Microterricola viridarii: one gene and its partner. The protein of the gene in region 1 binds, or shares a complex with, the protein of each later gene. Links are inferred from orthologs where the notes say so. Each region holds a gene or a part of one and is shown on either strand. Other genes may lie near its edges. The genes, in order: metK and groL.

Region 1 (13,742 bases):
TCGGCCCCGCCGTGGGCCAGCTGACCGGCGCCGACTCCGGCCCCGGCCGGCTCGAGGAGCCCGACGCGATCGTCCGCGCCGCCCTCGCCGCCTACGACGCGTCCCGCCCCGACGCCCGGGCCGCGCAGCTCGACCTGGCCGGCCGACGCGTCGTCGTCACCGCCGGCGGCACCCGCGAGCCGTTGGACCCCGTGCGCTTCCTCGGCAACCGCTCCAGCGGCAGGCAGGGCATCGCCCTGGCCGAGGCGGCGGCCGCCCGCGGCGCCGCGGTGGTGCTCATCGCGGCCCACCTCGAAGTGCAGGCGCCGGCCGGCGTCGACGTGCGCGAGGTCTCGACGGCCTTGCAGATGCAGGATGCCGCCGCCCTGGCATCCGAGGGCGCCGACATCGTCATCATGGCGGCCGCCGTCGCCGACTACCGCCCCGTTGAGGTCAGCGAGGGCAAGATCAAGAAGGACGAGCGCGGCGACACCATGACGCTCGAGCTCGTCCGCAACCCCGACATCCTGGCCGGCCTCGCCGCCGCCAAGGCCCCCGGCCAGCTCGTCGTCGGCTTCGCCGCGGAGACCGAGCCGGACCGCGCCGCCCAGCTGGAGCTCGGCCGTAGCAAGCTCGCCCGGAAGGGCGCCGACCTGCTCGTGCTGAACCGGGTCGGCTGGAGCGAGGGCTTCGCCACAGAACGCAACGACATCACGGTGCTCGATGCCGGCGCGGATATAGTGTTGGAGGCCGTCGGCAGCAAGCTGTCGGTGGCCCATCGCATACTTGATGTGATCGCGGAACGTCTGCACTAGCAGCCCGCGCGACCACCGTTTTTCAGCACCACAACCTTCGATCAGAGACAGGCCCATGAGCGAGCTTCGGCTATTCACTTCGGAATCGGTCACCGAGGGACACCCAGACAAGATCTGCGACCAGATCTCCGACAGCATCCTCGACGCCATGCTGGCACTCGACCCGCACAGCCGGGTCGCCGTCGAGACGCTGGTGACCACCGGGCTCGTGCACGTCGCGGGTGAGGTCACCACCGAGGCGTACGTCGAGATCCCCTCCATCGTGCGCGAGCGCATCACCTCCATCGGCTACGACTCCTCCGACGTCTGGTTCGACGGGCGCTCCTGCGGGGTGTCGATCTCGATCGGCGGCCAGTCGCCGGACATCGCCCAGGGCGTCGACAAGGCCTTCGAGAGCCGCACGCTCTCCAGCCACGAGCGCTACGACCAGCAGGGTGCTGGCGACCAGGGCATCATGTTCGGCTACGCCACCACCGAGACGCCGCAGCTGATGCCGATCCCGATCTGGATCGCGCACCGCCTCGCCGAGCGCCTCGCCGAGGTGCGCAAGGCCGGCCTCGTCGACTACCTGCGACCGGATGGCAAGACCCAGGTCACCATCGGCTACGAGGGCCAGATCCCGCGCAGCGTCGAGACCGTCGTGCTCTCCACCCAGCACTCGCCCAAGGTCAGCCAGGAGCAGCTCGCCCGCGAGATCAACGAGCTCGTCATCCGCCCCGTCCTCGACCTCGTCGAGCTCGACTCCGCCGGCGCGAAGACCCTGATCAACCCGACCGGCAAGTTCGAGATCGGCGGCCCGCAGGGCGACGCCGGGCTCACCGGCCGCAAGATCATCATCGACACCTACGGGGGAGCCAGCCGCCACGGCGGGGGAGCCTTCAGCGGCAAGGACCCGTCCAAGGTCGACCGCTCCGCCGCCTACGCCATGCGCTGGGTCGCCAAGAACGCCGTCGCCGCCGGCCTGGCCGAGCGGCTCGAGGTGCAGGTCGCCTACGCCATCGGCAAGGCGGCCCCCGTCGGGCTGTACGTGGAGACCTTCGGCACCGGCACGCTGCCTGACGCCGACATCACCCGCGCCATCCGCGAGGTGTTCGACCTCCGCCCCGGCGCCATCATCGACGACCTCGACCTGCTGCGCCCGATCTACGCGCAGACCGCCAGCTACGGCCACTTCGGCCGCGAGCTCCCCGACTTCACGTGGGAGCGGCTGGACCGGGTCGACGATCTGAGAAGCGCAGCCGGGCTCTGATCATGCGGTCCGGTGTGGTCGCCCGCGTCCTGATCGACAACCCGCTGCCGCAGCTGGACCACCTCTTCGACTACGGCGTGCCGGAGGCGCTGGCCGGCGACATCCGCGTCGGGCAGCGGGTCAAGGTGCCGTTCCGCTCCGGCGGGCGCATCATCGACGCCTACGTGATCGAGCTGGTGGACCCCGCAGGCGCCGATGACTCCTTCTCGGGCACGCTCAGCGACATCGACTCGCTCGTGTCGACGGCCGCCGTGCTCACCCCCGACGTCTACGAGCTGGCGCGCCGCATCGCCGACCGCGGCGCCGGCAGCGCCATCGACGTGGTGCGGCTGGCCGTGCCGCCGCGCGCGGTGCGGGCCGAGAAGAAGTGGCTGGCCGCGCAGGCGGATGCCGCAGCCGCCGAGCCCGAGCCCGAGCCCGCGCCCTCATCTGACCCGGTCGCCTCGCCCGCTGTGCCCTCCGCCGAGCCGGTGCTCCCTGGCCTCAGCGGCTACACCGACGCCGTCGTGGCCGGGGCCCTCGACCCGGACGGGCGGGTCGCGATGACCGCCGTGCCGCGGCTCGTGCAGACGCCGTCCGGCGCCTGGGTGGGCCACTGGGCCCTGACCATGGCCGAGCTGGCCGCGCGCACGCTCGCCGGCGGGCGCAGCGCCCTGCTGGCCGTTCCCGACTTCCGCGACCAGGAGCAGCTGCTCGCCGCCCTGCACGCGCTGCTGCCGGCGGAGCAGATCTCCCGCTTCGACGCCCGGCAGACCACGACGGAGCGCTACAGCGCGTTCCTGGCCTGCCTCGGCCCCGAGCCACGCGTCGTCGTCGGCAACCGCTCCGTCGTCTACGCGCCGGCCAGCGCGCTCGGGCTCATCGCCCTCTGGGACGACGGCGACCCGCTGTACGCCGAGTCGCTCGCCCCCTACGCCAACGCCCGCGACGTCGCGCTCATCCGGCAGGGCCTGAGCGGCTCCGCGCTCGTCCTGCTCGGCCACGCCCGCAGCATCGAGGCGCAGCGCCTCGTCGAGATCGGTTGGCTGCACGAGCTCGCGCCCGAGCGCTTCTCCCGCCCCAACATCATCGCCACCGCCCAGCAGGGCCAGCCGGACGAGCACGCCCAGGCGGCGCGCATCCCGTCGCTGGCCTGGCGCGAGGCGAAGGACGGCCTCGGCCGCGGGCCCGTGCTCGTGCAGGTCGCCTCGCCCGGCTACGCGCCCGTCGTCGCCTGCGCCAGCTGCCGCGAGGCCGCCCGCTGCGCCCACTGCCAGGGTCCGCTCGGCCAGAACGCCCCGGGAGCGGCGCCCAGCTGCCGCTGGTGCGGCGCGATCGCCGCGAACTGGACCTGCGGCACCTGCGGGGGGCACGCGCTGCGCACCGTGCGGATCGGCGCCGGGCGCACCGCAGAGGAGCTCGGCCGGGCCTTCCCCGGCGCGCTCGTCGTCGTCGCCGACGGCGAGAACCCGATCCTCAGCGTGAGCGCGAAGCCCGCGCTGGTGATCGCCACCCGCGGGGCCGAGCCGGTCGCCGCCGGCGGCTATGCCGCCGTGCTGCTGCTGGACGGCGAGCGGATGCTCGGCCGCGAGTCCCTGCGGGTCGCAGAGGACGCACTGCGCTGGTGGTCCAACGCGGCCGTGCTGGCCGCGCCCGGGGCGCCGGTGATCCTGGCCGGGGTGGGCGGCGCCCTCGCCTCCGCGCTCGGCACCTGGCAGCAGGCCCAGTGGGCCGGCCGCGAGTTCGCCGACCGGCGCGCCCTGCGCTTCCCACCCGCCGTGCGCACCGCCTCCGTCACCGCGGCCCCCGGCGTGCTCGACGGCGCGCTGGCCGAGCTGCGTGAGCTGGACGGCGTCGACATCCTGGGGCCGGTCCCCGCCCCGCCCGCCGGGCCGGGCGCGGCGGCATCCGACGGCCTCATGCGCGCCATCGTGCGCTTCGACTACGCGGCCGGCGCCGAGGTGGCCCGGCGCCTGCGGGCCGCCATCGTCGCCGTGGCGAGCTCGCGGAGGCGGCCGCCCAAGGGGGGCGCCTTCCGGCCCGCACCTACACTGAGAGTTCGATTTGATGACCCGGAGATCTTCTAGATGAGACTTGTTTTTGCCGGAACGCCCGACGCCGCGGTGCCGAGCCTCCGACTGCTCGCGGGCGGCCCGCACGAAATCGCGGCCGTCGTCACCCGGGAGGATGCCCCGCAGGGGCGCAAGCGCATCCTGACCCCGTCTCCGGTGGCGCAGGCCGCCGCAGCGCTCGGGCTGCCGGTCATCAAGGCGAACCGCCTCGACGAGGCCGTCACCGCCCAGATCGCGGCGCTCGGCGCGGAACTCGGCGTCATCGTCGCCTACGGCGGGCTCGTGCGCGAGCCGCTGCTCTCCACGCCCCGCCTCGGCTGGATCAACCTGCACTTCTCGCTGCTGCCGCGCTGGCGCGGGGCCGCCCCGGTGCAGCGGGCGCTCATCGCCGGCGACGAGCGCACCGGCGCCGACGTCTTCCAGCTGGTTGCAGCCCTCGACGCCGGCGACGTCTTCGGACGGATCGAGCGGCCCATCACCGAGGCGGACACGTCCGTGACGCTGCTGGCCGAGCTCGCCGTCTCCGGCGGGGCCCTGCTGGCCCGCGTCGTGGACGAGCTCGCCGACGGCAGCGCCGTCGCCGTGCCGCAGAGCGGCGAGCCCACCCCGGCTGCCAAGCTCGGCATCGACGACGCCCGGCTGCACTGGTCGGAGCCCGCCGAGACCGTCTTCCACCGCTACCAGGGCGTCACCGCCGAGCCCGGCGCGTTCACCCTGCTCGACGGCGCCCGGTTCAAGCTGCACGAGCTCCGCCACGCGCGGGATGCCGCAGCGCTGCCGCCCGGGCACATCAGATCCGTCGACGGCCGCGTGCTCGTCGGCACCGCCAGCACCCCGCTCGAGCTGCTCCGTGTGCAGCCGGCCGGCAAGACCCCGATGAACGCCGCCGACTGGTGGCGCGGCATCGCAGCAGAGGAGGTGATCGCCGAATGAGCGATCCCAGGAACAGTTCGCCCCGGCGGAACAGCCAGGGCCGGGCGCCGCAGCGCCGCCCACAGCAGCAGGTGCAGCCCGCCCGGCTCGTCGCCTACGAGGTCATCGCCGCCGTGCGCGAGTCCGACGCCTACGCCAACCTGCTGCTGCCCAGCCGCATCCAGAAGGCCGGCCTGAACTCGGCCGACGCCGCGCTGGCCACCGAGCTCACCTACGGCACGCTCCGCATGCAGGGCTTCTACGACAAGGTCATTGAGCTCGTCGCCGACCGCACCGTTGACAAGATCGACCCGGCCGTGCTCGACGTGCTGCGCCTCGGCGCCCACCAGCTGCTGGCCACCCGGGTGGCCACGCACGCCGCCGTCAACGAGTCGGTCGCGCTGGCCAGCCAGGTCGCCTCCCGCTCGGCCACCGGCTTCACCAACGGCGTGCTGCGCACCATCTCGCGCAGCTCGCTCGAGGAGTGGCAGGGCTGGGTGCAGGAGGAGACCGAGGGCGCCGACGAGAAGCTCGCCGTGCTGCACTCGCACCCGGCCTGGGTGGTGCGCGCGCTCCGCGCCGCGCTGGACGCCGAGGGCCGCGCCGACGAGCTCGAGCAGCTGCTGCAGGCCGACAACGTCGCCCCCAGGGTCAACCTGGCGGCGCTGCCCGGCCTCGTCGATCAGGTGGATGCCGCCGGCCTCGGCGACGCGGACGCCTTCTCGCCGATCGGCTTCGTGCTCTCCGGCGGCGACCCGCTCGGCGTCACGGAGCGTTTCGGCGGCCGCGTGCGCGTGCAGGACGAGGGCTCCCAGCTGGCGGCACTCGCCCTCAGCCGGGCCGAGCCGGTCGTCGCGGGGGAGCGCTGGCTCGACCTCTGCGCCGGCCCCGGCGGCAAGGCGGCGCTGCTCGCCGCCGAGGCGCGACTGGGCGGCGCGGAGCTCACCGCCAACGAGCTGGTGCCCGCCCGGGCCGGCCTCGTGCGCAACGCCCTCGCCGGCGTGCCCGGCGAGGTGCCCGTGCTGGAGCTGGACGGCACCACCATCGGCGACACGCACCCCGCCGCCTTCGACCGGATCATGCTCGACGCGCCCTGCACCGGCCTCGGCGCGCTGCGCCGGCGCCCGGAGGCCCGCTGGCGCAAGACGCCGAACGACGTCGCCGAGCTGAGCGTGCTGCAGGGCAAGCTGTTCGACGCCGCCTTCGCCGCGCTGAAGCCCGGCGGCATCCTCGCCTACGTCACCTGCTCGCCGCACCTCGGCGAGACGCTCGGCACCGTCAACGGCGCCCTCGCCCGCTGGGGCGACGCGCTCGAACAGCTGCCGACCCGCGAGGTGCTCGAGGGCATCGCCGCGAACCCGCTGGACGTCGGCGGCGACGGCCGGACCGTGCAGCTCTGGCCGCACCGCCACGGCACCGACGCCATGTTCATCGCGCTGTTCCGCAAGAACTAGCCGCACCCGTCCGCCGGGCGGCCGCACCTCGGGAGGCGTTCGACGGGTCGGGAGGCACCTGTCGGCCGAAACCCGCCTCCCGATCCGCCGTCTGCCTCCCGATCGGTCGCGGCGCCCGAAGCCCTGAGCGACTTCGCGGGAACGGCTGCCTGCGGCATCCGCCGGCCCGGCCACACGCGCTGGTCGGGTGTTGGTTTCGGTCGCTGGCGCTCCCTCGAGCCAACGGGGTTGCGGATCCGGAGGCACCCGCGACATCGGGAGGCAACTTCGGGCCGGAAACAGCCTCCCGATCCGCCGTCGGCCTCCCGATCGGTCGCAGCCGCTCCCTCGAGCCAACGGGAGCACGAGGCTGGAGCTGGCCCTTTCCGTTGATCGAGTAGGCCCGCGAGTGTCGTATCGAGATCTCGCAACGGGGTCTCGATACGCGCCGCAGGCGGCGCTACTCGACCAGCGGGTGGGTGCCACCCGTGTCCCGGGGCGTTGGCTTCGGTCGCTGGCGCTCCCTCGAGCCAACGGGGTGCATGCGCGCATCCGCACGGCGGCTGGAGGGCGCCGCGCCGCGAGGGACGAGCAGCCGAGCCAACGTGGGCAGCCGCCCGCTCGCTAGCATAGGAGCCATGTCGACCAGCAGCGCCCCCCGCATCAACCCCAGCATCCTCACCGCCGATTTCGCGAACCTCGAGCGCGAGCTCGGCCGCATCGCCACCGCCGACTTCGTGCACGTGGACGTCATGGACAACCATTTCGTGCCGAACCTCACCTTCGGCAAGACGATGGTGGAGCGCCTCAACGAGGTCTCCCCGATCCCGCTGGACGTGCACCTGATGATCTCGGATGCCGACCACTGGGCGCCCGGCTACGCCGAGGTGGGGGCGGCATCCGTCACCTTCCACGCCGAGGCCAGCACCGACCCGGTCACCCTGGCCCGGCGGCTGCGCCAGCGCGGCGCCCGCGCCGGCATCGCCCTGAAGCCCGGAACCGACGTCGAGCCGTACCTGGAGCTGCTTCCCGAGTTCGACCAGATTCTCATCATGACCGTGGAGCCCGGCTTCGGCGGGCAGAGCTTCATGACCGACATGATGCCCAAACTCCGACGCGCCGCCGACGCCGTGGCCGCCAGCGGCCTGGACGTCTGGCTGCAGGTGGACGGCGGCATCAGCCTGGACACCATCGGCACCGCGGCCGAGGCCGGCGCGAACACCTTCGTCGCGGGCTCCGCCGTGTATAACGCGGGCGAGCCGGAGGCGCAGATTGCGGCCCTGCGCGCCGCCGCGGCGTCATCGGCCCACAAGCACTAGTACCCTGTAGAGGTGAAAACTTTCGACGCCCTCTTCGCCGAGCTCTCCGAGAAGGCCCGCATCCGCCCCGAAGGATCGGGAACCGTGCGTGAGCTCGACGCGGGCGTGCATGCCATTGGAAAGAAAATCGTCGAGGAGGCCGCCGAAGTGTGGATGGCCGCCGAGTACCAGAGCGACGACGAGACCGCCGAGGAGATCTCGCAGCTGCTCTACCACCTGCAGGTGCTGATGCTGGCGAAGGGTCTCAGCCCCGCCGACATCTACCGACATCTCTGATTCGCCGCGCACCAGTGCCGGCCGCTCATGTCACCGATGACTGATCCACACGAACCAGAGAGCACCACCATGCTGAGAATTGCCGTGCCCAACAAGGGCTCACTGTCCGACACCGCCGCCCAGATGCTGTTCGAGGCGGGCTACACCGGCCGCCGCGACCCGCGCGAGCTGCACACTCCCGACCCCCGCAACGACGTCGAGTTCTTCTACCTGCGCCCGCGCGACATCGCCACCTACGTCGGCTCCGGCGCCCTGGATGTCGGCATCACCGGCCGCGACCTGCTGCTGGACTCCGGCTCGCCCGCCACCGAGGTGCACGAGCTGAACTTCGCCGAGTCGACGTTCCGCTTCGCCGGCCCCGCCGAGCGCTTCCGCGAGCTCGGCGACCTCGCCGGCGTGCGCGTCGCCACCAGCTACCCGGGCCTCGTCGGCGATTTCCTCCGCGAGAAGGGCATCGAGGTCGAGCTGGTCAAGCTCGACGGCGCCGTCGAGTCCGCCGTGCGGCTCGGGGTCGCGGATGCCGTCGCCGACGTCGTCTCCACCGGCGCCACGCTCCGCGCCGCCGGCCTGGCCATCTTCGGCCCCGTCATCCTCGAGTCCACCGCCGTCCTCATCCGCTCCGCGGACGAGAAGCCCGGCGTGGCCACCCTGCTCCGCCGCCTGCAGGGCGTGCTCGTCGCCCGCCAGTACGTGATCATGGACTACGACATCCCCGTCGCGCTGCTGGAGCAGGCCACCCGCGTCGCCCCCGGCATCGAGTCGCCCACCGTCTCCCCGCTGCACGACCCGGAGTGGGCGGCCGTGCGGGTGATGATCCCGCGGGCGGAGACGAACCAGATGATGGACGCGCTCTACGAGATCGGCGCCCGCGCCATCCTCGTCAGCTCGATCCACGCTGCGAGGCTGTGACGGCCATGGCACTCTCCGTGCGCGTCATCCCGTGCCTCGACGTGGCCGACGGCCGCGTCGTCAAGGGCGTCAACTTCCAGAACCTGCGCGACGCGGGCGACCCCGTCGAGCTGGCCAAGCGCTACTTCGAGCAGGGGGCGGACGAGCTCACCTTCCTCGACGTCACCGCGACCGTCGACAACCGCTCCACCACCTACGACGTGGTGCGGGCCACCGCCGAGCAGGTCTTCATCCCGCTCACCGTCGGCGGCGGCATCCGCAGCGTTGAGGACGTCTCCCGGCTCCAGGCCAACGGCGCCGACAAGGTGGGCGTGAACAGCGCCGCCATCGCCCGCCCGGCCCTGATCGCCGAGATCGCCGACCGCTTCGGCTCGCAGGTGCTCGTGCTCTCGCTCGACGTCAAGCGCAGCGAGCGCACCGAGTCCGGCTTCGTCGTGACCACCCACGGCGGCCGCACCGAGACCGACCTGGACGCGCTCGACTGGGCGCGCCAGGCCATCGAGCTCGGCGTCGGCGAGCTGCTCGTCAACTCGATCGATGCCGACGGCACCAAGGCCGGCTTCGACCTCGAGCTGATCCGCATCATGCGCGAGCTCAGCACCGTGCCCGTCATCGCCTCCGGTGGCGCCGGCGCAGTGGAGCACTTCCCGCCGGCGATCGCCGCCGGCGCCGATGCCGTGCTGGCCGCCTCCGTGTTCCACAACGGCGAGCTCACCATCGGCCAGGTCAAGGCGGCCATCGCGGCCGAGGGAATGCCGGTGCGCGCATGAGCGACAACGCGAACGGCACCGGCACCGGCAACGCCGACGTCGACGCCGTCATCGCCCGCGCCGCCTTCAACGCCGACGGCCTGCTTCCGGCCATCATCCAGCAGCACGACACCCGCGAGGTGCTGATGCTCGGCTGGATGGATGCCGAGGCACTCCGCCGCACCCTGACCGAGGGCCGCGTCACCTTCTGGTCGCGCTCCCGCCAGGAGTACTGGCGCAAGGGCGACACGTCCGGCCACGCCCAGTTCGTGCGCGGCGCCGCACTCGACTGCGACGACGATGCGCTGCTGGTGCAGGTCGAGCAGATCGGGGCGGCCTGCCACACCGGCGCGCTCTCCTGCTTCGACGTCGACCCCCTCCAGCCCGTCATCCTGCCCGCCTGAGACACAGTTCGCCCGACGTTCGCCCCGACGAGGAGCCTGACATGAGCACCGGAACCACCACGCGCGCCGACTTCGACGCGGTCGCCGCCGAACACCGGGTGATCCCGGTGATGCGCGAGCTCTTCGCCGACGGCGAGACGCCCGTGAACATCTACCGCAAGCTTGCCGAGGGCCGCCCGGGCAGCTTCCTGCTGGAGTCGGCTGAGCAGGGCGGCATCTGGTCCCGGTTCTCCTTCGTCGGCGTCTCCTCCTTCGGCGTCCTCACGCAGAACGAGGAGTCCGTCGCCTGGATCGACTACGGCGCCCCCGCAGAGCGCGTGCTCGGCGACGCGGCCGGCCTCGCGCCGCTCGCCGCCCTCGAGCAGCTGTTCGAGCGCTGGAAGACGCCGCAGCTGCCCGGCCACCCTCCGCTGACCGGCGGCCTCGTCGGCTTCATCGGCTGGGAGGCCATCCGGCAGATCGAGAAGCTGCCGAACAAGCCGCCGAAGGAGTCCGGCGTGCCCGGCCAGGCGTTCAGCTTCGTCGCCGAGCTCGTCGTCATCGACCACAAGTACGGCACCGTGCAGCTGATCGCCAACGTGCTGAACGACGGCCGCGACGACGCGGACACCCTGTGGACGGACGCCCAGTCCCGCCTGGACGCCCTGCAGCGGCGCCTCGCCCAGCCGTCGGAGGCGTGGCTCGCCGAGGTCGACATGAACACGGCCCCGCACGGGCGCTCGCGCACCGCGGAGGCCGACTTCCTGGCATCCGTGGAGACCGCCAAGGAGTACATCCGCGACGGCGACATCTTCCAGGTCGTCATCTCGCAGCGCTTCGAGCAGGACTGCACCGCCGCCCCGATCGACGTCTACCGGGTGCTGCGCAGCCTCAACCCGAGCCCGTACATGTACCTGCTCAGCCTGGAGACCCCCGACGGCGAGCCGTACTGGATCGTCGGCTCCTCGCCGGAGGCCCTGGTCAAGGTGCAGAGCAACCGCGTCTTCACCAACCCGATCGCCGGCTCCCGGCCGCGCGGCGCGACGCCGGAGGCCGACGCCGACCTGGCCACCGAGCTGCTGGCCGACGCCAAAGAGCGCGCGGAGCACCTGATGCTCGTCGACCTGGCCCGCAACGACCTGGCCAAGGTGTGCACCCCCGGCAGCATCGAGGTGACCGAGTTCATGCGCATCGAGCGGTTCAGCCACATCATGCACATCGTCTCCGCCGTCGAGGGCGACCTCACGGAGGGCAAGAACGCGATCAGCGTGTTCCGGGCCACGTTCCCGGCCGGAACCCTCTCCGGCGCGCCGAAGCCGCGCGCCCTGCAGATCATCGACGAGCTCGAGCCGGCCCAGCGCGGCGTGTACGGGGGAGTGGTGGGCTACTTCGGCCTCGCCGGCGACGCCGACCTCGCCATCGCGATCCGCACCGTCACGATCATGGGCGGCGTGGCCACCGTGCAGGCCGGGGCCGGCCTCGTGCTCGACTCCGTGCCGCAGACCGAGTTCGAAGAGACACAGAACAAGGCCGCGGCGCCGCTGCGCGCCGTCGCCGTCGCCAACGCACTACACAGGGTGGTCTGAGCATGAGTGCCGCACGAATCAAGGGGCTCCTCATCGTCGGCGGGCTGCTGTCCGCCGTCCTCGCCCTCCTCGCCTGGACCCAGACCTGGGTGGTCGCGCACGTGGAGGGCATCCCGATCGACATCGACGGGGCCGCCGCCGCCCCCGCCCTGTCCGCGCTGGCCCTGGCCGGGCTCGCCCTGGGCGGCGCGCTGGCCATCGCCGGCCCCGCCTTCCGGCTGGTGCTCGGCGTGCTCGAGGTGCTGCTCGGCGTGTCCGTGGTGATCGCCTCCTCCGCCGCCATCGCCGACCCGGCCGCCGCCGCCATCGCCGACGTCACCAAGCTCACCGGCGTGGCCGGCGACAGCGCCGTTCTGGCGCTGATCTCGGATGCCGCCATCACGCTGTGGCCGTGGGTCGGCGTGGCCTCCGGCGTGCTGTTCGCCGCCGCCGGCCTCGGCGTGCTGCTCAGCTCGCGGCGCTGGCCGGGCCCCGGCCGCAAGTACCAGGCGGTGCGCCTGGAACACGCCGACGGCGCCCCCCTCAGCGCCAAGGACGCTGCCATCGACAACTGGGACGAGCTCAGCCGCGGCAGCGACCCCACCGACCAGCAGTAACCCCGCTCTTCCCCGGCTGCCCGGCCGCATGCGGCGGAGCCGCTAGACTTTCACACACCCCCTTCAACCTCTAAGGAGAACCATGAGCACAGAGTCAGTCGAGCCAGGACACGGCAATTCGCCGGCCGCATGGACCTCGGTCGTCATCATGCTCCTCGCCTTCCTCATCGGAACCGTCGCGTTCTTCCTGGAGCAGGAGTGGCTCGTCTGGGCCTCCGCCGGGCTCCTCGTCGCCGGCCTCATCGTCGGCTGGGCCCTCGCCAAGGCCGGATACGGCGTCAACGGCCCGAAGTACGCCCCGAAAGCGCACTAGCGAGTGCTGACCGAGCTCACCGCCGGCTCCGTTGAAGATGCCGAGCGGCGGCGCCTGAGCCGCCCATACGCCGCCGTCGAGGCCGCCGCTCTGGCGCGCCCGGCGGCCCTCGACGCCCTTGCCGCGCTGGCCCCGGCCGAGCGAGTCAAGGTCATCGCCGAAGTCAAGCGGTCGAGCCCGTCGCGCGGCCAGCTGGCCGAGATCCGCGACCCCGCCGCGCTGGCATCCGCCTACGAACAGGGCGGGGCCAGCGCGATCAGCGTGCTCACCGAGGAACGCAAGTTCGGCGGCTCGCTCGCCGACCTGGAGGCCGTGCGCGCCGCGGTGAGCCTGCCGGTGCTCCGCAAGGACTTCATCGCCACGCCGTACCAGGTGCTCGAGGCCCGCGCCGCGGGCGCCGACCTGGTGCTGCTCATCGTCGCCGCGCTCGAGCAGCCGCTGCTCGCCGAGCTGCACACGCTGATCCTCGAACTCGGCATGACGCCGCTCGTCGAGACGCACAGCGCCGACGAGCTGGAGCGCGCCATCGACCTCGGTGCCGCACTCATCGGCGTCAACGCGCGCAACCTTTCCACCTTCGAGATGGACAAGAACCTCTTCGGCACCCTGTCCGAGCGCATCCCGGCCGGAACCATCAAGGTCGCCGAGTCCGCGGTGCTCTCCGCGGCGGATGTCGCGCACTACCGCGCGGCCGGCGCCGACGTCGTGCTCGTCGGCGAGGCGCTCGTCACGAGCGACCCGATCCGCACGCTCTCCGAATTCCTGGCGGTCCCAGTAAGGAATCAACCGTGACGAACCCCACCGACCCGACCCCCTCCCGCAACCTGCGCGACGAGCTCGGCCCGTACTTCGGCGACTTCGGCGGGCGCTTCGTGCCCGAGTCGCTCGTCGCGGCCCTGGACGAGCTCACCGAGGCCTACGAGCTGACCAAGAAGGACCCGGCGTTCGCGGCGGAGCTCGCCGAGCTGCACAAGACCTACACCGGCCGGCCCTCCATCATCACCGAGGTGCCCCGCTTCGCCGAGCACGCCGGCGGCGCCCGCATCATCCTCAAGCGCGAGGACCTGAACCACACCGGCTCGCACAAGATCAACAACGTGCTCGGCCAGGCCCTGCTCACCAAGCGGATCGGCAAGACCCGCGTCATCGCCGAGACCGGCGCCGGCCAGCAC
Region 2 (13,627 bases), 1.3 Mb from region 1 along the record:
GGTCGTGAGCCATTGCTTCATGGGTGTCTCCTGTTCAGTTGTGGGGTGGTGTCTGTGGTGGTCAGTAGGCTGCGGGAATGCGTGATATCGATTGGTCAGAAATGGGCTCTTACGACTGGCTGGCTCAAGTCTGGATTCCGGTAGCGCTCGGCATCGTGACCGCGATCCTGGCAGGTGTGGCCGTTTGGACTAGCCATCGGGCGAGTGTGCTGGCGCGGAAGATCGAGTCCATGCGCGATGCTGATGAGAAACGGCGCTATGCCGAACAGCGCAGTGAACGCCTCCTCACGATGTCACGTGAAGAGGCACGCGCCATGCTGCGCTGGGCCCGGCTCACATTTGAGATCCGCGGTTGGATGCACGATCCTCGTGCGCCCGCGCTTCCCGTCGAGCGCGACCCAAGAGTCGCGCGAATCGACGCGATGACGACACTCGATCAGAGCCTTGTTCCGGGCGCCCGGAGCCTTCTCAGACTTACCGAGCTGGAGCTTGAACACCGCCACGAACGGATGCCGAAATCCGAGGAGTTCCCAGACAAGAGATTGACGTCTGGTCTTGGCGGCACGTGGAAGAGCAACATGCGAAACGAAGCGTTCAGGTGGAGGGAACACCGAACCATGGAGCGCATACGGACGTGGGGTCTCGACCCAGAGCGAAGCACCCCACTAATCGACGACGAGCTCGCTCTCGCGCTGAACACCCCTAATGTGTTTTGGGATTACAGGCATGCGTTCCCCGATCAGGTCTTGGCTGAGTGGGTCGAAGATGCACCCAAGGCGTCCTCAAGGGGCATCACGGTGGGCGTCGTCGTGAACGAGGGTCCTGACGACTAGGGCTTCATGCATCTTCCCTCCCGATCGGTATCTCTATGAACCGTCCCCGTCGGACGCCTTGCCGGAGGTCACCCCGCACATACCCGCGCGCCAGGATTTCCCCTTCCAGTGAGTGCCGCCCTTCCGTATGACCGCCGAGGACGACCTGGCGGCTGCGCAGGCGAAGCTCGTATCCTTGAGGTGGAGCGCGTGAGCAGCTCGGATACCGCAACCACGCGTTCCGGATCGCGTTGGCGTCCGGTGTGCCTTGGAAGCGCGCGGGCGAGATCACAGGGCTCTCGCCGCGCGGCATCCAGGTCAGCGTGATGGACGAGCCGGCATCCTGCCTGGTATCTGCGAAGCTGAGCTCATGCAGACTGACCCTGTAGCGTTCATCGCGCTCGTCGTTTCCGTTCTCGCTGCCGGATTCACTGGCTGGCAGGCAGCGATCGCGCATCTCGAACGACGCGCGCGCGGTCGCGCCAGGCTCGAATTGGTAGGTGTCCCAATCCTCGGCCGCACAGATGGCGACCGCTGGGTAGTCCACAATCTCGGTGACGGAACTGCTGCCCACATCACGGTCCAGGCGCTCGTGGTGGGGACTGGCGATGTGCCGAGCACAACATTTCATGCGCACGTCCCGGAGCCGCTTCACGGCAAGGGATTCGCCCCTATTGTCGCGGACGGGCGCGTATGGCCAGCCGCGCTCAACAGATACCATAACTACCCGGCGGTCAGAGTCTGGGACGGGGCGACCGCTCGCGCACGTTGGGTGGACAGCGCTGGAAGAGCACGCTTTGAGAGCATTCCTCTGCGTATGCCTGCCGAACTAGGCGAAGCGTTCTAACTCGCGGCTTCCTTCACCGTCACCCACTCCTTCGGCTCACCCACCGGTCTCTCCTTTCTGCCTTGCGGCTAGTGTCGGTGCATGGTTTCTGAATCGTTGACGCTTGTCGAGGTCTTCCCGCGCGAGGAGGGTGAGCAGTGGCGTGTGTTTGCCCCGTCGAGCGAGTTCCCTGCACCCTGGTGGGAGCAAGAGCTGTGGGTCAACCGGGGCGAGCATTGGCTCTCCATTCAGCGAGACGGCATCGAGGTCGTGCGGTGCAAGTTCCACCTCACAGGAGGGCAGCTGTCCCGTAAAATGCTCGGTTCGATGCCGACGGGGCAACTGGACATTCTTGCGTTCGAAGTGGCGCTTTCCGCTCGGCGGCAGGGCGTCGGACGCGCAGCCCTGAGGGCGATCCGAGACATGTACCCGGAGCCGCGTCTAACCGCTTTGAACGATGATGCGACCTCGCGGCGATTCTGGGATGGCGTCGGGTGGGTGCGACACCAGCCGACGAGTCCAGTCCTCGCGGGTGTCGAGCGTGTGACCTACTCGGAGGTATGACTGCGGCTCAGGCACCGCGCTCGCCTTCCTGCGCCGCCGGCACTCGCTCGACATTGCCAGCCTGCCGCCGGCGCTCAACCCATCCGCGCTCGCCAGGCCGTGCGTCCCGGACGAAGACGTACGCGGTCTCTGCGTCCGTCCGCTCACTGATCGCGTGGCGTTGCAGCGAATTGACGATATGGCTGCGGTACTCCCACTCGTCTTCAGTTGCCGCCTCCTGTGCGGAGAGGTGAGCAATCACGGCGTCGGCGACAATCGTAAAGTCGTATCCCGCACCCTCGTCGCCGTAGCCGTAGCCGTAGCCGTCGATGTCGGCGTCCGACATTGCCTCACGGATCACAGTCGCCATAGCGTCCCGGTCGATGGTCAGCGGCTCAGCCTTCGCGGCGTCGTAGCCAGCCCGGAAGTCCTTGCTCGGATTGATCCGCCCGTCCCTGCCCGAGTACCCGCGCCATGCCTTGTCGCGTGCTTCGTTGTCGCTCATCGCTGTTCCTCCGCGCCGTCGTTGAGGATGTCCAGCTCCGGTGTCGGTGGCATCGTAGGCTTCCGCCCAAGGGCGGTCAGGTCATTGGAGCTGTGAGCGCCCCAGAACGACAGATACGCAGCCCGGACCGCCTCGCCCTCGGCAGCCACCCGCGCCAGCCTCCCCTCAGCCACTTCGAGCGCCGAGAGCAGGGCGAGCACCGTCTGAGGGTTCGCGGCCGCGATGAACTAGGCGTCCGGGTGCCGGATGCCGACAACGTCTGCGAGGTAGACCTTCGGGTCTTCGCGAGAGGTCGCGTTCGGTGCGACCTGGTAGACGACGAGGTCCCTTGACTGTACGCACATGAGGTCGGTCATGAACTCGAGGCGCGGGTCGGTCGCCGGCTCGCCGTACTGGTCATGCGCCCACTGCTCCACGAGCTCTTCGGGATCGCCGAGGTCGAACTCGCGCGCTGCGGAGCGCACCTGGTCTGCCGCGCGCCCGGTGGTCTTCCGATCCTCCCTGCCGATGGACATGACTTGGCACCGGCCGGCGCCCGGGGATCCACGTCGCGAGATACGGCTCACCGGTGTCGGAGTTCCCGGCCCAGTGCCAAGGGCCCTCGGTTGCTGCTTCTGCTTGCGCGCGCAGTGCGGCGCGGTCGATCTCAGGCATTCGCCTTCTCCATTCGTCTCTTCGTGTTCGCGACTGTGTTGGCGCAGCACCCCACCTCGAGCGCAATGTCGAGGTGGGGTGCTTGCCCTCTGCGAGCCGAAACCTGATTTGTTGGTGCTGCCTTGCGGTAAGCGGGCCGCGGCGACCAGACACCACGTCGTGGTCGCCCTTGTCGGGGATGTAGCGACGCTCAGACATCAGAACAGCGACGTCTCTTGATGCAGCTGCACGGGCTTGGAAGTGTCGTCCTCGTCCTCGGCTGGCGGGGGCTGAACGGGCTTGAGGTGTCCCAACTCGCCCTCGCACCCGCAAGCGCCACCGTCGCCTGGGCAGCTCATCCCTGATGGTGCATCGGCTGCGCGGCATCCGATCCCGTCCGTTGGCTCACCGTGCTCGCAGCAGCCGCAGAAGTCGCACCATGTGCCGCGGCAATCACCGCCGTGTTTGCTGGTTGCCATCAGGCTTCCTTCCTCGTCTTCGGTTCGAGTCGCTGCAGCGTCATGACTGCCTCGTACCGGTTGTGATCCATCTCGTAGCCGCAGTTCGTGCAGGTCACGTCGAGTTCGTCTCCGGCCTCGAGTGGCGGTTTCCACAGCAGCGCCTTGAGCCTGCACTCCGGGCATCTCACGTTCACCACACGATGTTCGCGATCGTCCATCGGGTGTCCTGCTATGGCCGTTTGCATGAGCACGACGAACCGCAGCGCGTCCTCAGCGCCGGCCGGGCGTGACACCCACACCTCGGGGTCGAGATCGTCGATGAACCGCTCAGTGATCACGTCGATCTCCTCCACGACGGCATCCGAGGGAAACCCCGGTGCCGGGTGCCCGAGCAGCATGATCAGCTCGTCGGCCATCCGCCACGTAATCGGCACCGGGATCACCCAGCCCGGATCCGCGCGCACACCGCCGTTGTCGATCTGCTGCGCCCGGTCGACGGATCGCAGGTGCGTGATCATGTCGTGCGCCTTCGACCACGCCTCGGTGACGCGCATCCAGCACGACCAGCACAGCAAGCCGTGCTCGGCCTGGCGGGGCAGGCATCCCGTGCACTCGTCATTCGTGGGCATGTCGATCTCGAGCGCGCGGTCGTACCGCCACGCGAAGCCGTTGCAGTGCGCCTGGTGCTGATCGCGCACCGTGCATGACCGCAGATTGGGGATGTCGTTTGTGAGACATACCAGCGTCATCATTCGTCCTCTCGCTCGGTGATGTGTGTCATGGGTCGCCCCTCGGTGTCGTACGCGCACGCCCCGTGCTCGCCACTCTCGGGGCAGGGGTCGATCTGGTAGCTGGTCGGAACGTCAGGGTCGAAGTCGGGCTCGTCGCCGCGCTCCTGCCTCTGGAGCACGTGGGGCCAGAACGCGGCGTCGGCGAATGACTCCCGGAACGCGGCCTCCTGGCACCACGGCGAGGATGCAGGGTCGGTCATGGTTGTTCTCCTGCCTGTGCTTCGAGTTCGTTGACGCGGGCAGCCCCCGTCTCGCGCCCTTCCCGAAGCCCGTCGATCCGCTCGATGATCGTCGGGTCGAACTTCTTCGCCTTGATGCTGCGCTGCTTCATCGCCTCAGTGGACTTCATGTGCTCGTCGTGCGAGGCGATCTGTGCGTCGAACATGGCGAGCAGAATCCGGGCAGTGCCGAGCTTCGACTCGGCGTCGCGGCCGATCACGATTCACCGCCACCAGGCCGCCCCGAACCCCGCGTTCATGGCACAAGGGTAGTGCGCGCCGACCGCGGCGTCTCGGGGTGCTCGGATCTAGGCTTGGGCGGTGACGTCAGAGCCTGATCCGGTGCCCCGCCCCTCCGAGCCCGGCTCTGCGCCTGACGGCCGGCCCCGCCGGCGCTTCCCGATGTGGCTGGCGATCCTCGCCGCGACGGCGAGCGGCGCGCTGCTCGCCGTGCAGTCGCGCATCAACGGCGAGCTCGGCCGGCAACTCAATGACGGCTACACTGCGGCGGCGATCTCCTTCGGCTCCGGCCTCGTGATCCTGTTGATCGTGCTCTGCGTCTGGAAGCCGGGCCGGGTCGGGCTCGGCCGCGTCGCGCGGGCACTGCGCCCGAACGAGCTGGGGGAGCGGGAGCTGAAGCCGTGGATGCTGCTCGGCGGTCTCGCCGGCGCCTTCTTCGTCGCCTCGCAGGGCCTCACCGCTGCCGTTCTCGGCGTCGCCCTCTTCACGGTGGCGATCGTGGCCGGCCAGACGATCAGCGGAATGGTGCTCGACCGCGTCGGCCTGGCGCCCGGCGGGCACCGGCCGTTGACCGCCGACCGCCTGATCGGATCGCTGTTGGCGCTGGCGGCCGTCGTCTGGGCGGTGTCGGCGCAGTTGGGCGGCGACGTGCCGTTCTGGATGCTCATCATGCCGCTCATCGCGGGCGCGCTCGCAGCCTGGCAGCAGGCCGTCAACGGCCAGGTGCGCGCGGCGGCGGCCAGCGCGCAGAGCGCCACGCTGATCAACTTCATCGTCGGCAGCGCCGCACTGATCACCATCGCGCTGGTGCGCAACGCCGTTCTCGGCTGGCCGGCCGAGTTCCCAGCCGAGCCCTGGCTCTACATCGGCGGGGCGATCGGCTGCCTGCTCATCGCCGTGCAGACGGTGCTCGTCAAGGTGACGGGCGTGCTCCTGCTCGGCCTGGCGACGGTGTCCGGCCAGCTCGTCGCCGCGCTGCTTCTCGACCTCTCCGTGCCCGGCCAGGCGGTCGCGTTCTCCACGATCGGCGGCACGCTCGTCGCCCTCATCGCCGTCGTGGTCGCGAGCGGCTGGCTGAACTCGTGGCGGAGGGCCACGACGGCGTAAGACTGCCGAGTCCAGTGCCGGCTCCGGCGCGGCCTAGGCTGGAGTGATGACTGCTTCCCGGATGCCGACGACTGCGGAATCCGCCGGCGGCACCCCCGCCCGCCCCGACTCCGGCGCCCCGACGCACCGCCACGTGCCCACTTGGCTCGCCATGCTGGTCGGCACCGCCTGTGGCGCGCTGATCGCCCTGCAGTCGCGCATCAACGGCGAGCTCGGCCTCCGCCTCGACGACGGTTTCACGGCCGCGGCAATCTCGTTCGGCTCCGGCTTCCTGATCATGTTCGTCGTGCTCTGCTTCTGGCGCCCCGGCCGCGCCGGCCTGGCGCGGGTGGTGCAGGCGCTCCGCCGCAACGAGCAGGGCGAGCGGGTGCTGCGCCCCTGGATGGTGCTCGGCGGTCTCGGCGGCGCACTCCTCGTCGCCTCGCAGGGGCTGACCGCCGCCGTGCTCGGCGTCGCCCTGTTCACGGTGGCCATCGTCGCCGGGCAGACCGTCAGCGGCCTCGTGCTCGACCGGATCGGGCTCGGCCCGGGTGGCCGGCAACAGCTGACGCTCAGCCGCCTGATCGGATCGGTGCTCACCCTCGTCGCCGTCGGCTGGGCGGTCTCGGCCCAGTTGGGCGGCGAGGTGCCGATCTGGATGCTCGTGATGCCGCTGGTCGCCGGAGTCTTCGTCGGGTGGCAGCAGGCCGTCAACGGCCGGGTGCGGGCCGTCGCCGGCAGCGCGCTGTCGGCGACCCTGATCAACTTCCTCATCGGCAGCATCGCCCTCGTCGCGATCGCGCTGGTGCACAACGTGCTGGCCGGCTGGCCGAGCAGCTACCCGAGCGAGCCGTGGCTGTACATCGGCGGGGCGCTCGGCTGCATCTTCATCGCCGTGCAGGCGGCCCTGGTGCGGGTGACCGGCGTGCTGCTGCTCGGCCTGGCCACCATCGCCGGCCAGCTCATCGCCGCACTGGCGATCGACCTGGTGCTGCACGGCCAGGACATCGCACTCTCGACGATCGCCGGAACGGCGCTCGCCCTCGTCGCGGTGGTCATCGCCAGCGGGGGCTTCGCCCGCCGCCGCTGACCGCGATTACCGCCGCCGCCGCTCAGCTCTCGAGCGTGCTGAGCCGGTGCTCCAGGGGCGCGCGCTTGTCGTGCGAGCTGCCCAGGCGGTCTGGGATACCGCCGACATAGAGCCAGCCGAGCAGCTTCTCGCCCGGGGCGAGACCGTGCATGGCCGCCACCGCCTTGCTGCGGGTGTGCGGCCCGGTGCGCCACATCACGCCCCAGCCCGCCTCGTGCAGCAGCAGGCTCAGCATGTGGGCGACCCCGGATGCGACGGCCTCCTGTTCCCACTCGGCCACCTTGTGGCTGGGCTGCGGGCTCGACACGACGGCGATGAGCAGCGGTGCACGCATCGGCTTGGCCGCCAGCGACGCGGCGCCCGAGCCGTGCAGCCCCGCCGCGTCGGCCAGCGCCCGCCCGAGACGCGCCCTGGCCTCGCCGCGCAGCGCGATCACGCGCCACGGGTGCAGCGCGCTGTGGTCGGCCACGCGGCCGGCCGCGCCCAGCAGCCGCTCGAGCTCGGCCGTGCTCGGCGCGTCCTCGGTGACCTTGGAGTGGGAGCGCCGGGCCTGGGCCGCAGCGAGCACGGGCGGCGGAACGGGCGAGTCGAGCGATTTGGACATGTCGGGCTACGCGGAGGGGGGAGTGTCGGCGGCGGTGAAGTTGAGTGCGATCGAGTTCATGCAGTAGCGGTCGCCGGTCGGGGTGCCGAAGCCGTCAGGGAAGACGTGACCGAGGTGGGAGCCGCAGGCGGCGCAGCGCACCTCGGTGCGGCTCATGCCCAGGGTGTCGTCCTCGATCAGCTCGACGGCCTCCGGGCGCACCGACTCGTAGAAGCTCGGCCAGCCGCAGCCGGAGTCGAACTTTGTGCCGCTCTGGAACAGCTCGGCGTTGCACGCACCGCAGGTGTAGACGCCGGCGCGCTCCTCATCGAGCAGCTGGCCGGTCCAGGGGCGCTCAGTCGCTGCCTGGCGCAGCACGGCGAACTCCTCCTCGCCAAGCTCGGCCCGCCACTCGTCATCGCTCTTGTTCACTTCGTAGCCCATGGCGTTCCTCCTCGTTCGTGCGGGGCCGCGGGGCCCCGAGGACATTTTAAGCGGTGTGCCTGAGCAGGCGGGGCCGCTCGATCCGGTGTCCTCCGTCATCCGCTCCCCATGCAACGCCCGGCGGGCCTGAGACATTCCGGATGACGAACCGCCCACCGCGTCAACGTGAGTTCCAATCTGGACTGCCTATGATGGGCCCGACAAAGCTTGAGGCGGATTGACCGCGCGAGGCGCGGCAGAGAGGGGCACGGCGATGGATCAGTCGGATGGCTCGGCCCCGCACGACGCCGCCTCGGATCCGGGTGCCGACGGCGAGGCGCTGAGCGAGCGCGAGCTGGCCATCCTGGCCTTCGAGAGCCACTGGTTCAAGCACGCCGGCGCCAAGGAGCAGGCGATCCGCTCCGAGCTCGGCCTGTCGGCGGCACGGTACTATCAAGTGCTCGGCTCCATCATCGACCGCCCTGCGGCGCTCGCCCACGATCCGATGCTCGTCAAGCGCCTGCTGCGGATGCGCACGGCCAGGGCCGAGGCCCGGGCCCGGCGCTCCCTCGGCGGGCAGGGCACGGTGTAACGGCCAGCGCACGCGCGGGCAGAACCCGGCAGCACCCAGGCCGGCCAGCCGCTCCGGCGCGGCCCCGAACCAGACCAGACCGAATCACACCAGACGGAAGCAACCCAGAGAGATCAGGCCAGGCACACTCACTATGGCAACTTCGTTCCAACACGATCGCTTCGACGAGATCCCCAGCGACCTGCAGCGTGTCGGCGCCCACCGCGTGCCGCGCAAGCGGGGCCGCGGCTGGGTTTCCTTCGCCTGGGCGGCGCTGGCCACCGTCGTCCTCGTCGGTGCCGGAGTCGTCGCACTTTTCGTGCTGAACGACAACCTCTCGAACGGCACCGGCCCCGCTGCCTCCCCGCAGAGCTCGGAGCCCGCGCCCGCCGAGCCCGAGGTTCCCGCCGTGCAGCCCACCGTCGACCCTGCCCTGGCCGTGACCGTGCTGAACGGCACCGAGCGGGCCGGGCTCGCCGCCGCGGCCGGCGACACCCTCGCCGCCGCCGGCTGGAATGTGACCACCCGCTCCAACGCCGCAACCGAAGACGTGACCGTGTCGACCGTTTACTACAGCGACCCGTCGCTGGAGGGGGCGGCCCTCGGCGCCGCACAGTCGATTCCCGGCGCCGGCATCGCGCTCTCGCAGGACTTCGTCGACCTCGGCGAGGCCTCGCTCGTTGTCGTCATCGGCGCCAACTACCCGGCCATCGACGAGTCGGCCGAGTAGTCGCGGCCGGGCGACACACCGGGCACGGCGTCCACCGCCACCCTGCTGCACAGCCCTAGTCTGTGCAGGGTGAGTATCGCCACGCTTTTTCGGATGCCGACCGCAGCGCGCTGGGCTGCCGCCACCCTGGCCGTTGGCCTGCTGCTCGGCACCGCCGGCTGCGCCGCCGAGGAACAGCCCGCGGCGGCCGGCCCGACGCCCAGGCCCACCCAGACCGCACGGCCGACGCCGCCGCCGCCCGTGCTGGCCCCGCTGCGCGGCACGGTCGCGGCCGAGGGCGCCGACGAGCGCCCCGCGTTGGCCGCGAAGATCGACAACCACGAGGGTGCGCGGCCGCAGCTGGGCCTCGAGCGCACGGACATCGTGTTCGAGGAGCTCGTCGAGGGCGGCCTCACCCGCTACGTCGCCATCTGGCACTCCGATCTGCCCGACGAGATCGGCCCGGTGCGCTCGGTGCGCCCCATGGACCCCGACATCGTCACGCCCTTCGGCGGCATCATCGCCTATTCCGGCGGCCAGGAGGTCTTCGTCGACATGATGATGAACACCCCCGTGGTCAACGCCGTGTTCGACTTCGACGACACGGGCCTGTTCTACCGCGACGACGTGCACGAGTCGCCGCACGACGTCATCGTGCACGCCGCGGAGCTGGTGCGGCGCAACGCCCTGCTCCCGCCGCCGGCTGCGCAGTTCGAGTACGCGGTGGACGATGGCGAGCCGACATCCGTTGCAGAGGGCGCCGCCAACTCGGTCGTGCAGCTGCGTTTCTCTGACGCCCGGTGGCCGAGCTGGGGCTGGGACGCCGCGGGCGCCAGCTGGCTGCGCTCGCAGGAGGGCGAGCCCGACCTGGACGCCGCTGGCGCACAGCTGCGGGCGAGCAACGTCGTGACGCTGCTCGTCGAGATCGACGATTACAGCTTCGAGGACATCCCGCGCACCCTGATGATCGGCGCGGGGGAGGCCTGGGTGTCCAGCGGTGGAAGCACCGTGCACGGCGTCTGGCGCAAGGATTCCCCGGCCGGAAGCATCCGTCTCGTCAGCGATCTGGGCACGCCGATCACCCTGGCGCCCGGGAATACCTGGGTCGAGTTGGTGCCGAGCTCCGGCGGCGTGGAGATCATTCCCTAATGGTCGCCGGGAGTGCCCCCGGCTCGCTTGCACTCTCGGCATCCGAGTGCCAGAATTGGCTTAGCACTCGCAACACCTGAGTGCTAAATCCAAAGTCTTGGGAACGTCCGGGAAGGGACGAGAATCACACATGGCAAAGATCATTGCTTTCAACGAAGAGGCCCGTCGCGGCCTTGAGCGTGGCCTCAACATTCTGGCCGACACCGTCAAGGTGACCCTCGGCCCGCGCGGCCGCAACGTCGTTCTGGAGAAGAAGTGGGGCGCCCCCACGATCACCAACGACGGCGTCTCCATCGCCAAGGAGATCGAACTCGACGACCCGTACGAGAAGATCGGCGCGGAGCTCGTCAAGGAGGTCGCCAAGAAGACCGATGACGTCGCCGGCGACGGAACCACCACCGCCACCGTGCTCGCACAGGCCCTGGTCCGCGAAGGCCTGCGCAACGTCGCAGCCGGCGCCGACCCCATCAGCCTCAAGCGCGGCATCGAGAAGGCGACCGCTGCGGTCATCGCCGAGCTCGTCGTCAACGCCAAGGAGGTCGAGACGAAGGAAGAGATCGCCGCGACCGCTTCCATCTCCGCCGGAGACGCCGAGATCGGCGCCATCATCGCCGAGGCCATCGACAAGGTGGGCAAGGAGGGTGTTGTCACCGTCGAGGAGTCGAACACCTTCGGAACCGAGCTCGAGCTCACCGAGGGCATGCGCTTCGACAAGGGCTTCCTGTCGGCATACTTCGTGACCGACCCCGACCGTCAGGAAGCGGTCTTCGAAGACCCCTACATCCTTATCGTCAACGGCAAGGTCAGCAACATCAAGGACCTGCTGCCGATCGTCGACAAGGTCATCCAGACCGGCAAGCAGCTCCTCATCATTGCTGAGGACGTCGACGGCGAAGCTCTCGCGACGCTCGTCGTCAACAAGATCCGTGGCATCTTCAAGTCGGTTGCCGTCAAGGCCCCCGGCTTCGGCGACCGCCGCAAGGCGCAGCTGCAGGACATCGCTATCCTCACCGGTGGCCAGGTCATCTCCGAGGAGGTCGGTCTCAAGCTCGAGAACGCCACCCTCGACCTGCTGGGCAAGGCCCGCAAGGTTGTCATCACCAAGGACGAGACGACCATCGTCGAGGGTGCCGGCGACGTCGAGGCCATCGCTGGCCGCGTCGCGCAGATCCGCGCCGAGATCGAGAACACCGACAGCGACTACGACCGCGAGAAGCTGCAGGAGCGCCTGGCCAAGCTGGCCGGTGGCGTTGCAGTCATCAAGGCCGGTGCCGCAACGGAGGTTGAGCTCAAGGAGCGCAAGCACCGCATCGAGGACGCCGTTCGCAACGCGAAGGCTGCCGTCGAAGAGGGCATCGTCGCCGGTGGTGGCGTCGCCCTGATCCAGGCCGGCAAGACCGCCTTCGAAGGCGCTGCCATCGCCGCCCTCACGGGTGACGAGGCAACCGGTGCCCAGATCGTGCGCGTTGCAATCGACGCCCCGCTCAAGCAGATCGCCCTCAACGCCGGCCTCGAGCCGGGCGTTGTCGCGGACAAGGTGCGCAACCTGCCCGTCGGTCACGGCCTCAACGCCGCAACCGGTGAGTACGTTGACATGCTCGCTGCCGGCATCAACGACCCGGTGAAGGTCACCCGCTCCGCGCTGCTGAACGCATCGTCGATCGCTGGTCTGTTCCTCACCACCGAGGCCGTCGTTGCCGACAAGCCGGAGAAGAACCCGGCCCCGATGGGTGACCCGTCGGGCGGCATGGACTTCTAAGTCCCCGCGCAACAACCTCGCAGTAACTGAGCCGGGCGTCTCCTTCGGGAGGCGCCCGGTTTCTGCGTTCCGGCCGGTTTCGGGCACGCACTGGCGGCGATCGCGCGCGAACGATACAGTTCGCGCATGAGGCATTCAGCCGGATCACAGAATGGCGCGTACACGCGCGTGGGGCGCTGGTCGATGTCGGCTGCCGCGCTCGGGATTGCACTGTTCCTGTCGGCCTGCGCCGGACAACCGGCGCCCGGGTCCACCGCGCCGCCGAGCGAACGGCCACAGCCGAGCGAATCCCCCTCCGCGGCCCCGATCGAGGCGGCCCCGAGCGCCCGATTGGCGGCCGGTTGCGACGAGCTGGTGCCGCCCGCGCTCCTCGTACCGGTGTTCGCCGAGGAGCTCTCGCTGCGGCCGATCGGATTCGATCACAGTTCCAACGGTCCCGTTGCCGTCTCGCTGCTGCAGCTGGGCTCCGTCAACTGCGTCTGGGCGAATGACCAGACCTTGCAGCCGTGGGAGTCCGCCAGCGTGAAGGGCTATCGCGGTGTGCACCTGACCGTCGTGCCGGAGGGTGAGGCCCCGTGGCTGGCCTATGCGGAGACGTACAGCGGCGGGCAGGAGGTTCCGTTTGCCCACAGCGAGAACGCGCTGGGGCCGCGCTGCGTCGCCGAAATCGAGTCTTGCTTCTTCCAGGCCCTTGTCGGCGCGGCGTGGGTCGACCTCACCATCACCGGGGTCGGGGCCGCTGACACGTCGAATGACGACGAACTGGTCGAGCTCATCACTCCGCTGACGGACGCGCTCGTCCAGACGCTCTCCGCCGAACCCGAGGCTCCGCCGCGCTGGACGGTGCCGACAACGGTACTGCCGCTGCCCGCCGACTGCACCGACTTCCTCAGCGATGCCCAGGCGGAGGAGTTCGCGGCGGCGGGGCCCTTGTCGGTCGGCGTCTTCTGGGACGGGCCGCGCGTCGGGCAGTTCAACCACGGGATGAATGAGACCGGCGCGCAGCGCTGCCACCTCAACATGGCGGACTCCGACAGCGGTATCGGCTATTTCGACTACCTCCCGGGCGGCGGGTGGGGGTTCGACGCCCTTCACGAGGGGTGGAAGGCTGCCGGCACGATCACGGCCGACACCGTCCCCGGCCTGCGGGCGGGGGACGCAGCAGTCATCCGCTGCGGGGTGCCAGAGGAGGCCTGCACCGCCGACATCCGTTTCGGCGGCAACTGGA

The links.
Region 2: the proteins of metK (region 1) and groL are in contact, whole or in part, in a cryo-EM structure (PDB 8P4O), measured with the Escherichia coli proteins. The link is inferred for Microterricola viridarii from one-to-one orthologs.

What each region holds. Positions count from the first base shown.
Region 1 is NZ_LT629742.1:2,062,748-2,076,489, forward strand. The notes cover bases 1-2,946. They hold metK (methionine adenosyltransferase), read left to right. Parts: upstream 1-849; coding sequence 850-2,043; downstream 2,044-2,946. Other genes in these bases: coaBC (bifunctional phosphopantothenoylcysteine decarboxylase/phosphopantothenate--cysteine ligase CoaBC), read left to right, coding at 1-794; BLT62_RS09450 (primosomal protein N' family DNA-binding protein), read left to right, coding at 2,046-2,946. Also shown: more of BLT62_RS09450, read left to right, coding at 2,947-4,109; fmt (methionyl-tRNA formyltransferase), read left to right, coding at 4,110-5,027; BLT62_RS09460 (RsmB/NOP family class I SAM-dependent RNA methyltransferase), read left to right, coding at 5,024-6,460; rpe (ribulose-phosphate 3-epimerase), read left to right, coding at 7,078-7,758; BLT62_RS09475 (phosphoribosyl-ATP diphosphatase), read left to right, coding at 7,771-8,034; hisG (ATP phosphoribosyltransferase), read left to right, coding at 8,104-8,943; imidazole glycerol phosphate synthase subunit HisF, read left to right, coding at 8,949-9,713; hisI (phosphoribosyl-AMP cyclohydrolase), read left to right, coding at 9,710-10,096; BLT62_RS09495 (anthranilate synthase component I), read left to right, coding at 10,138-11,661; BLT62_RS09500 (Trp biosynthesis-associated membrane protein), read left to right, coding at 11,664-12,257; BLT62_RS09505 (DUF6704 family protein), read left to right, coding at 12,340-12,570; indole-3-glycerol phosphate synthase TrpC, read left to right, coding at 12,574-13,362; trpB (tryptophan synthase subunit beta), read left to right, coding at 13,359-13,742. UniProt on the Escherichia coli protein: Catalyzes the formation of S-adenosylmethionine (AdoMet) from methionine and ATP.
Region 2 is NZ_LT629742.1:3,349,959-3,363,585, reverse strand. The notes cover bases 10,161-13,084. They hold groL (chaperonin GroEL), read left to right. Parts: upstream 10,161-10,770; coding sequence 10,771-12,399; downstream 12,400-13,084. Other genes in these bases: BLT62_RS15355 (hypothetical protein), read left to right, coding at 12,526-13,084; BLT62_RS15365 (DUF3048 domain-containing protein), read left to right, coding at 10,161-10,640. Also shown: BLT62_RS15445 (GIY-YIG nuclease family protein), read right to left, coding at 1-21; BLT62_RS15440 (hypothetical protein), read left to right, coding at 78-833; BLT62_RS15435 (hypothetical protein), read right to left, coding at 838-1,467; BLT62_RS15430 (hypothetical protein), read left to right, coding at 1,741-2,202; BLT62_RS15425 (hypothetical protein), read right to left, coding at 2,210-2,686; BLT62_RS18015 (hypothetical protein), read right to left, coding at 2,683-2,886; BLT62_RS18010 (hypothetical protein), read right to left, coding at 2,914-3,201; BLT62_RS15410 (hypothetical protein), read right to left, coding at 3,798-4,532; BLT62_RS15405 (hypothetical protein), read right to left, coding at 4,529-4,771; BLT62_RS15400 (hypothetical protein), read right to left, coding at 4,768-5,010; BLT62_RS15395 (DMT family transporter), read left to right, coding at 5,132-6,136; BLT62_RS15390 (DMT family transporter), read left to right, coding at 6,183-7,205; BLT62_RS15385 (nitroreductase family protein), read right to left, coding at 7,228-7,809; peptide-methionine (R)-S-oxide reductase MsrB, read right to left, coding at 7,816-8,232; BLT62_RS15375 (DUF3263 domain-containing protein), read left to right, coding at 8,486-8,803; BLT62_RS15370 (LytR C-terminal domain-containing protein), read left to right, coding at 8,937-9,512; and 2 more genes.